One region of the Citroniella saccharovorans genome, then DNA from elsewhere that is predicted to be linked to it. Evidence: predicted binding sites of a transcription regulator. Region 1 holds the regulator's gene; the other holds the start of a gene.

Evidence for each region. The regulator HrcA, encoded in region 1, represses chaperone genes, less so after heat shock. The targets are predictions, from matches to a motif close to ATTAGCACTCNATANTATNGAGTGCTAAT.
Region 2: the regulator HrcA is predicted to act here: its motif matches at 2,924-2,952, upstream of VLK81_RS07285 (co-chaperone GroES).

The regions. Positions count from the first base shown of each region.
Region 1 is NZ_JAYKOT010000003.1:1,096,126-1,101,229, reverse strand. Features, by position in the region: gene hemW (radical SAM family heme chaperone HemW) at 1-849, shown strand, start outside; gene hrcA (heat-inducible transcriptional repressor HrcA) at 1,144-2,166, shown strand; gene grpE (nucleotide exchange factor GrpE) at 2,163-2,741, shown strand; gene dnaK (molecular chaperone DnaK) at 2,761-4,602, shown strand; gene dnaJ (molecular chaperone DnaJ) at 4,753-5,104, shown strand, end outside.
Region 2 is NZ_JAYKOT010000003.1:986,305-991,408, reverse strand. Features, by position in the region: gene VLK81_RS07295 (ABC-F family ATP-binding cassette domain-containing protein) at 20-1,951, shown strand; gene VLK81_RS07290 (DNA-3-methyladenine glycosylase family protein) at 1,941-2,816, shown strand; gene VLK81_RS07285 (co-chaperone GroES) at 2,985-3,269, shown strand; gene groL (chaperonin GroEL) at 3,287-4,924, shown strand.

The DNA of each region.
Region 1 (5,104 bases):
ATGAATCCAGAAGATGTTAGGCAAGATAAGCTAAAAATTCTTAAAGATTACGGAGTAAATAGAATTTCTTTAGGAGTTCAAACTTTTGATGAAAATATATTAAAGATATTAGGAAGGGTTCATAAGTCTAGTGATGTAATTGAAGCAATAGACTTACTAAATAAAAATTCTTTTGCTAATATAAACCTAGATATGATTTACTCCCTACCATTACAAGAAGAAAAAAACTTAGAAAATGATCTAAAAATAATAAGTTATTTAAGTCCCAACCATCTTTCTTATTATTCGCTTATATTAGAAGAAAACACCTATCTACATAGGCTTGTAAGAGAAAATAAAATTTCTTTAAATGATGATGAAATGGACAGGAACTTCTACCATAAAATAGTTACGAGCTTAGAAGAAATTGGATTAAAAAGATATGAGATTTCAAATTTTGCAAAAGAATCCTACGAATCAGTTCACAATAAAAAGTATTGGCAAATGAAGGAAGTACTTGGAATTGGAATGGGAGCATCTGGATTTTACAAAAAAGCCAGATATAAAAATGTCTGTAATTTTAAAAAATATGGTGAAATGATAAATGATGGAGTATTACCAATTGGTGATTATAGTGAATATAATTTAAAAGAACTTAGAACAGATTATATAATTACAAATATGAGGTTAAAAGAAGGCATAAATCTTAAAAATTATGAGGAGATTTTTGGAATAAGTCTACTTAAAGAAAGAGAAAGAAAAATAAAAGAATATTTAGATGAAGGTTTTTTAATCTTAATGGATAATAATTTATTTTTTTCTTTAGATGGAGTAGATATTTCTAATCATATATTAGTAGACTTAATTTAGAAGCTTTTAGCTTCTTTTTTTATTATCAATTATTTAGTAACTATATTTTTTAGTTTGAAAATATTTTATAAAAGTTAAAATTAAAATTTACATAAAAAACAACTTTAACATTCAAATATTTATTTGCATAATAAGATTCTTTAATTCAAAGGTAGATATACTTAATTATTTTAATCTATCTAAGAAAAAATAAAATTATTCAAAAAATGTTGACAAAAGAAAAAATAGAGGGTATAATGTTGTTAGCACTCAAGGAGTGAGAGTGCTAACAATAAAACAAAGAAGGGTAAAGTTATGTTAGACGAACGAAAAAAGCTAATTTTGGAAGCTATTATCGGAAGTTATTTACTAAATGCTGAGCCCATTGGGTCAAGAACTATATCTAAAAATTATAACTTAGGAGTCAGTTCAGCTACCATTAGAAATGAGATGAGTGATCTTGAAGACTTGGGCCTTTTGTCTAAGGCACATTCTTCTTCTGGAAGAATTCCGTCAGATAAAGCATATAGGCTGTATGTAAATAATCTCATTGAATCGCGTTCTATGATGGGGTTTTCTGATTATAAAGATCTTTTAGATAGATCATTAAATGGAAGGTCCCTTATTGAAGAGGCAATTAATAAGCTATCTAATTTAACTGGCTATACAACACTTGCCATAATTTATAAAAGTTTAGATATAAAGCTTGAAAAAATATATATTTTAGAAGAAAGCGAAGAGACTTTACTACTTGTGATGGTCTATGATAATGATAAGATTTACTATCATCATATTAAAAAAGACTTTACAAGTGATATTAAAAGCCTTATAAAGATTAACTATATTTTTAATGATCTGATTTCTGGTATGTATATTGAAAAAATTCCATCGTTTTTAGATATGGTGGATACTCAAAGTAGTGAAAGCTTAGATAATTTCAAGATAAAGCTAAAAGAAGCAGTAAAAGATGACATAGGAAAGCTAAAAAAATATGATCTTATTTTAGATGGGGTTTCAAGCATTTTTAAATTTCCAGAATATAGTGACATTAATAAGGTAAGAGAGTTTATAAGTCTTATTGAGAGTAAGGAAACAATAATTAAAGCTCTTGTAAGTGGAGATGCAAAGATAAATATTGCTATTGGAGAAGAAAATGAAGACAATAGTTTTAAAGGACTTTCAATTATTGATTCATTTTATATGTTAGAAAATGGTCTTCATGGCAAAATTGGACTACTGGGACCAACAAGAATGGATTATGATAGTGCTATTCATTATTTACTTTGCTTAATAAATGAATTAAATACTAGCTCTAAAAGTAAGGAGGGAAGAAAGTGAATGAAGATTTAAACAAAAAAAAGCTTTCTGATGAAGAAAAGGATTTATCTGAAGACCAAAATGAAGTTAAGGATAGTGTAGAAGAAGAAATATTTGAAGCAGAGTCTGTTGAAAATGATTCTAACATTGAGGATTCTTCCTTAGAAAATGATGTTTCGAATGATTATGAAGATTTAAAAAATACATTAGTAAGGCTTCAAGCAGATTTTAACAATTATAGAAATAGGGTAAATAAGGAAAAGCAAAGCTTAGTTAAATATGCTACTGAAGGTATGATTACAGATATTCTTTCTGTTTTGGATAATTTTGATAGGGCTTTAGGACCTGAAAGTGAAGATGAAAGTGAGTATAATAAAGGTTTTAGGTTAATTAGAAAAGAATTATTTGATATTTTACAAAAAAATGGACTAGAAGTTATTGAGTCTGATGGAAAGGTGTTTGATCCTAATTTGCACAACGCTGTTGTGATGGAAGATTCTGATTTAGGTGAAGGAATTATAATAGAAACACTACAAACAGGATATAAAGTTGGAGATAAGGTCATTAGACCTAGTTATGTAAAGGTAAGTAAATAAATTTTAGGAGGAAATTATTATGGGAAAAATTATTGGAATTGATTTAGGTACTACAAACTCAGCTGTTGCTGTTATGGAAGGTGGGGAAGCTGTTATTATCCCTAACACTGAAGGAAATAGAACAACACCTTCAGTAGTTGCATTTACTAAAGATGGAGAAAGATTAGTTGGAGAAACTGCTAAAAGACAAGCAATCTTAAATCCTCAAAACACTATTTCTTCTATTAAGAGAGAAATGGGATCAGATTTCAAGGTTGATATTGATGGAAAGAAATATACTCCAGAAGAAATTTCAGCTATGATTCTTCAAAAAATTAAAAAGGATGCTGAATCATATTTAGGAGAAACTGTTACTGAAGCTGTTATCACAGTTCCTGCTTATTTTACAGATGCTCAAAGACAAGCTACTAAAGATGCTGGTAAGATTGCTGGTCTTGATGTTAAGAGAATTATAAATGAACCAACTGCTGCAGCTCTTGCTTACGGTGTAGATAAGGAAACTGATCAACATAAAATTATGGTTTATGACCTTGGTGGTGGAACATTTGATGTTTCAATTCTAGAAGTTGGAGATGGAGTTTTTGAAGTATTAGCTACTAGAGGAAATAATAGACTTGGTGGAGATGATTTTGATAAGGAATTAATTGACTATATAGCAGAAGAATATAAAAAAGAATCTGGTATTGATCTAAGAGAAGATCCAACTGCTCACCAAAGATTAAAAGACGCTGCTGAAAAGGCTAAGAAAGAGCTTTCTACAACTGTTACTTCAAATGTAAATCTTCCTTTTATAACTGCTATCAATGGAGTTCCAGCTCACTTAAATATGGATATTAAGAGAGCTAAATTTGAAGAATTAACTGAACATTTAGTAGAAAAAACTCTTGGACCAGTTAGAGAAGCATTAAAAGATGCTGGAATTAGTGCAAATGAAGTTGAAAAAGTTTTATTAGTAGGTGGATCATCAAGAATTCCTCAAGTTCAAGAAGCTGTTAAAAAACTTATAGGAAAAGATCCTCAAAAGGATATTAATCCAGATGAATGTGTTGCTGTTGGTGCAGCTATTCAAGGTGGGGTATTAGCTGGAGAAGTTAAGGATTTACTATTATTAGATGTAACTCCTCTATCATTAGGTATTGAAACACTAGGCGGAGTATCAACAAAACTTATTGAAAGAAATACTACTATTCCTACAAAGAAATCTCAAGTATTTACAACTGCCGCTGATGGACAAACTTCTGTAGATATTCACGTACTACAAGGTGAAAGAGAAATGGCAAGTGACAATACTACTCTTGGTAGATTCCAATTAACTGGAATACCTGCAGCAGCTAGAGGAATTCCACAAATTGAAGTAACCTTTGATATCGATGCAAATGGTATTGTAAATGTATCAGCTAAAGACTTAGGATCAGGAAAGTCTCAAAATATTACAATTACTTCTCAAAAGAATATGTCAGATGACGAAATTGAAAAGAAGGTAAGAGAAGCTGAGCAATTTGCTGATGAAGATAAGAAGAGAAAAGAATTAATTGAAGCTAAAAATAGTGCAGAATCTCTAATTTATCAAACTGAAAAATCACTTAAAGATCTAGGAGATAAGATTAGTGATGATGAAAAATCTTCAATCACTTCTAAGGTTGATGCTTTAAAGAATGCGTTAAATTCAGATGATCCTAAGGAAATTAAATCTAAGAGTGAAGATTTAACAAATGACTTCTACAAGATTAGTCAAAAGCTATATGAAAATGTAAATCCTAACCAAGCTGGTACTAATGCTTCTGGTGAAGGAGAAACTAAAGCTGACGATGATGTAGTAGATGCTGATTATGAAGTTGTAGATGAAGATGAGGATAAATAGATATAAATTATTTTAGGGCGAAAAAATAGCAAAAAAGTAATTTAGATTCTATTAATGGAATAATAGAAGGCGAGTTTATGCTCGCCTTTTTATTTGACTTAAATTATAGTAATAGATAAAATATATTAGTATTAAATTATTGGAGGAAAAATGAAAGATTTATATGAAATTTTAGAAGTGGATAGTAAGGCTAGCTACGAAGAGATTAAAAAATCTTATAGAAGACTAGCTAAAAAATTTCATCCAGATTTAAATCCAGGAGATAAGGAAGCTGAAGCAAAACTTAAAGAAATTAATCTTGCCTATGAAGTTTTATCAAAAGAAGATAAAAGAAGAGATTATGATAGATTTGGAGATAAAATTTTTGAAGGCGCAGCTTCTGGTAGAGGTGAGTATGGAGGTTTTTCTGATTTGTTTTCTGATATTTTTTCAGATTTCTTTTCAGGCTCATATTCTACTTATTCATCCAACTCAAGAGGTGTTCCTGGAGATGATATATTAA
Region 2 (5,104 bases), 110 kb from region 1:
TTATTTTTTGAGGGGAAATATGGCGATACTAACAGTACAAAATATAAGTAAATCTTTTGACTTAAAGGAAATTTTACAATCAATTACTTTTAATGTCGAAAAAAATGACAAGATTGGTTTAATTGGTATAAATGGATCTGGAAAGACTACCCTCTTCAAAATTATCTACGATGTTATTGGTCCTGATAGTGGAAGTATTAGCTATGTTAATGGTTTAAAGATTGGTTATCTTAGACAGTCCATTGAAGTAGATGAAAATAAGACTATTTATGAAATCTGCCTAGAAAAATTTAAAGATGTAATAGATTTAAAAGAAGATATAAAAAAATTAGAAGAAAAAATCTCTAGTGAAAAAGATCATGTTATTTTAAATAGACTTCTTAGAGAATATCAGAATAAGACTGAACAGTTTAATAAAAAAGAAGGTTATATGTATGATTCTAAAATTAAGGGGATGCTTAAGGGATTAAATTTTACTGAAGATGAATTTGAAAGCTTGGCAAAAAATCTTTCTGGAGGTGAAAAGTCAAGACTTCTTTTAGCCTCTATTTTACTTGAAAACCCCGACCTACTTTTATTAGATGAACCTACAAACCATCTTGATATAGAAGCTACTATGTTTTTAGAGAATTTTTTAAGAAGTTATAACAAAGCTTTTATGGTTATAAGTCACGATAGATATTTTTTAGATAGGGTTTGCAAAAAGATTTTTCACTTGGAAAACAAAAAGCTAACAATTTACAATACTAACTACACTGATTTTATTAAATTGCGTGATAAGGAATATGAAATCAAGAAAAAAGCTTTTGAAAATCAAGCTAAGGAGATAGAAAGGCAAAAGGAAATAATAAGAAGATTTAAATCTTATGCTACAGAAAAATTCTATAAAAAAGCTAGATCAAGAGAAAAACTTCTAGCTAAAGTTGATGTTTTTGAGGATCCAAAAAGGCAGGCTACAGATTTTCACTTAAATTTTGAATCGGATATAAAAAGTGGACAAGATATATTAAGTGTAGAAAATGCTGGAAAATCATTTGGAGAGAAGAAAGTTTTTTCAAATATTTCATTTGATATTTATAAGAATGATCGTGTAGGAATTATAGGAAAAAATGGAATAGGAAAGACAAGCCTTATAAAGTCGATTCTAGGAGAGTATCATTTAGACGAGGGTGAAGTTAACTTTGGATCAAATATTGTAATTGGGTATTATGACCAGGAGCAAAAATCACTTAATAAAGAAAACACTGTTATAGAAGAAATTTATGATAACTATGACTATATGGATTTAAGTGAAATAAGAAATTATCTTGGAGCTTTTGGATATTCTGGTGAAAATGTTTTTAAGGAAATATCCTCGCTTTCTGGAGGGGAAAAGGGTAGACTTAGCCTACTTAAGATAATGCTAAAAAAACCTAATTTTCTAATAATGGATGAACCTACAAACCATTTAGATATTGAATCTAAAGAGATTTTAGAAAATGCACTTAAGGATTACAAGGAAACTTTTCTTATAATAAGTCATGATAGATATTTTCTTAATAAAGTTGTAAATAAACTTATTGTTGTAGATAGAGATGGATGTGAAGTATTTCTAGGAAATTATGATTATTATTTGGAAAAATTAGAAGAAAGAAGAATAGAAAAAGAAGAGTTATCAGATGATTTTTCTGGATTTACTAAAACAGAACTTAAGAAAATTAAGAAAAATGATAACCTGAAAAAGAAAAATATAAAGAAAATCAGGGCTGACATTAGATTTGTTTCAAATAAAATAGAAGAGCTTGAAGAGGAAATTGAATATCTAAATAATAAACTTACAGAAAAAGAAGTTTATGAAGACTACAAAAAAGCCTTTGAAATAAATAACATCATTAAAAATAACAAGGAAGAGATAGATTTGCTTTTTGATAAGTGGCAAGCCTTGGAAGAGGAATTAGACAGTGATAATTGAATTTGAAAAAAAAGATTTTAATATAAAACATATTTTTGAATGCGGGCAAGCTTTTAGATGGTACGATGATGGAGACCACTTTACCTCAATCCATAAGGGCAAGGTTATATATATAAGAGAAGAAGAAAATAAAATCTATATCAATTCTCCACTAGAAGATTTTGATAGCAAAATTTGGGAAAAGTATTTTGACCTAAAAAAAGATTATGGAAAGATTAAAAATTCTTTAATTGATAATGAAGAATTAAATAAAGCGAAAGAATTTGGATATGGAATAAGAATTTTAAAGCAAGACGAGTTCGAAACTATAATTAGCTTTATAATATCTGCAAATAATATGATTCCTAGAATAAAAAAATCAATAGAAACTATATCTTCCATGTATGGAGATTTAATATTTGAAGATGAAAAGAGAAGATACTATTCTTTTCCAAGTCCTGAAAGACTAGCTAGTGCTGATCCTAAAGATCTTAGAAAGTACGCTAGAGTTGGATTTAGGGATGAGAGAATTGTAACTGCTTCAAAAATGCTTTTAGAACCTAGTTTTAATATAAATCTTTTAAAAAATATGGAAACAGACATACTAAGAGAAAAACTAATTGAGCTTCCTGGAGTAGGTCCAAAGGTTGCAGACTGCATACTTCTTTTTGGATTTGGAAGAGCGGAAGTTTTTCCTGTTGATGTTTGGATTAAAAGAGTCATGGAAGAACTTTTTATCGGAGAAGAAGTACCTAAAAGTAAAATAAAATTATATGCTAATAAATATTTTGGAAATTTGGCTGGCTACGCACAACAATATCTATTTTATTATGGCAGAGAAAACAATATAGGAAAAGAAAGAAAAAAAGAGAATAAAGCAAAATAATTATGCTTATATATAAATAAAAGCTTTTTTTAACTATATTTTGATTATTTTAAAAGAAATTAGGACTTGATAATATTAGATTTAGATAGTATTATTATATTGTAAGTGTTAGCACTCGGAAGCGATGAGTGCTAACAAATAAAAATTATATTATAAAGGAGAAAATATATGAAACTAAAACCACTAGATGATAGAATTGTTATAAAAAAATGTGATGTTGAAGAAAAGACAAAATCTGGTTTACTTCTTCCATCTTCAGCAAAAGAAGCTCCACAATTTGCAGAAGTTGTTGAAATTGGCGATAAAATTTTAAAGAGTGAAAAGAAAAGTGCAAATATTAAAGTTGGAGATTTAGTTATATATTCAAAATATGCTGGAACAGATGTAAAGATAGATAGTGAAGAATTTACTATCGTTAAGTACTCTGATGTACTTGCTGTTGTTGAAAAATAATTTAAGGAGGATAATAAATGAGTAAAGAAATAAAATATTCACAAGATGCTAGAAAGTCTTTAGAAAGTGGTATTAATAAATTATCTGATACTGTAAAAATAACTCTTGGACCTAAGGGAAGAAATGTAGTATTAGATAAAAAATTTGGATCACCTCTTATCACTAACGATGGTGTAACAATAGCTAAGGAAATTGAATTTGAAGATAGATATGAAAATATGGGAGCTCAACTTGTAAAAGAAGTTGCTACAAAAACTAATGATGTTGCTGGAGATGGAACTACTACAGCTACTCTACTTGCTCAAGCTATAGTTAGAGAAGGATCAAAAAATGTGGCAGCTGGCGCTAACCCAATGATTCTTCAAAGAGGACTAAAAAAAGCTTTAGATAAAGCAGTAGAAGAGATAAAAAATTTATCTCACACAGTGTCTTCAAACGAAGAAATTGCACAAGTTGGTTCTGTTTCTTCTCAAGATGAATCTGTAGGAAAATTAATCGCTGAAGCTATGGAAAAAGTTGGTAAAGATGGTGTAATTACTGTTGAAGAATCAAAGAGCATGGGTACAACTTTAGATGTTGTAGAAGGTATGCAATTTGACAGAGGATATGTTTCATCATATATGGCTACAAATACTGACAAGATGGAAGCAAATCTTGAAAATCCAAAAATTCTTTTAACAGACAAAAAAATTACTAACATTCAAGACATTCTTCCAATCTTAGAAGGAATTATGGAACAATCAAGACCTCTATTAATTGTTGCAGATGATATAGAGGGCGAAGCTATGGCTACTTTGGTTCTTAATAAATTAAGAGGAACTTTAAATGTAGTTGCTGTTAAAGCTCCAGGATTTGGAGATAGAAGAAAAGAAATGCTTCAAGATATTGCAATTTTAACTGGTGCAACAGTTGTAACAGAAGATTTAGGAAATGATTTAAAAGAAACTACTCCTGAAATGCTTGGAGAAGCAAGAAGAGTAACTGTAACAAAAGAAAATACAGTTATAGTTGGAGGAAGTGGAAAAGAAGACTCTATAAATGAAAGAGTAACTTCAATTAAGAAACAAATTGAAATTACAGAATCTGATTTTGATAGAGAAAAATTACAAGAAAGACTTGCAAAACTAGCTGGTGGAGTTGCTGTCATTGAAGTTGGAGCTGCTACTGAAACTGAACTAAAAGAAAGAAAGCTTAGAATTGAAGATGCACTTGCTGCAACAAAGGCTGCTGTTGAAGAAGGTATAGTAGCTGGTGGTGGAACAGTTTTAGTTGATGTTATAGAAGAAGTTAAAAAACTTCTAGATGAAACTGAAGGCGATGAAAGAACAGGTGTAAATATTATTGTAAAAGCACTAGAAGAACCTGTTAGACAAATTGCTATAAATGCTGGACTTGAAGGATCAGTTATAGCTGAACAAGTTAAAAAGTTAGAAAAAGGCGTTGGATTTAATGCTATTACTGAAGAATATGTAGATATGTTTAAGGCAGGAATAGTTGATCCTACAAAAGTTACAAGATCTGCACTTGAAAATGCTGTATCTGTTGCATCTATGATAATAACTACTGAAGCTGCTGTAGCAGATGTAGAAAAAGAAGACCCGGCAGCTGCAATGGCAGGTATGGGCGGCATGGGTGGAATGGGCGGCATGATGTAATTTACCCAAAAATATTTTAGACCAAATGACTTTTCATTTGGTCTTTTTTTATTTGATTATAATATTAAAAATAAATTTATATAAATTGACTATTCCTTGATAAATAGATATAATAAAAATGACTTAACAAGAAAAATATTTTTATTAAAAAGTTTAAAAAAGTCTATTGTTTATAAATTA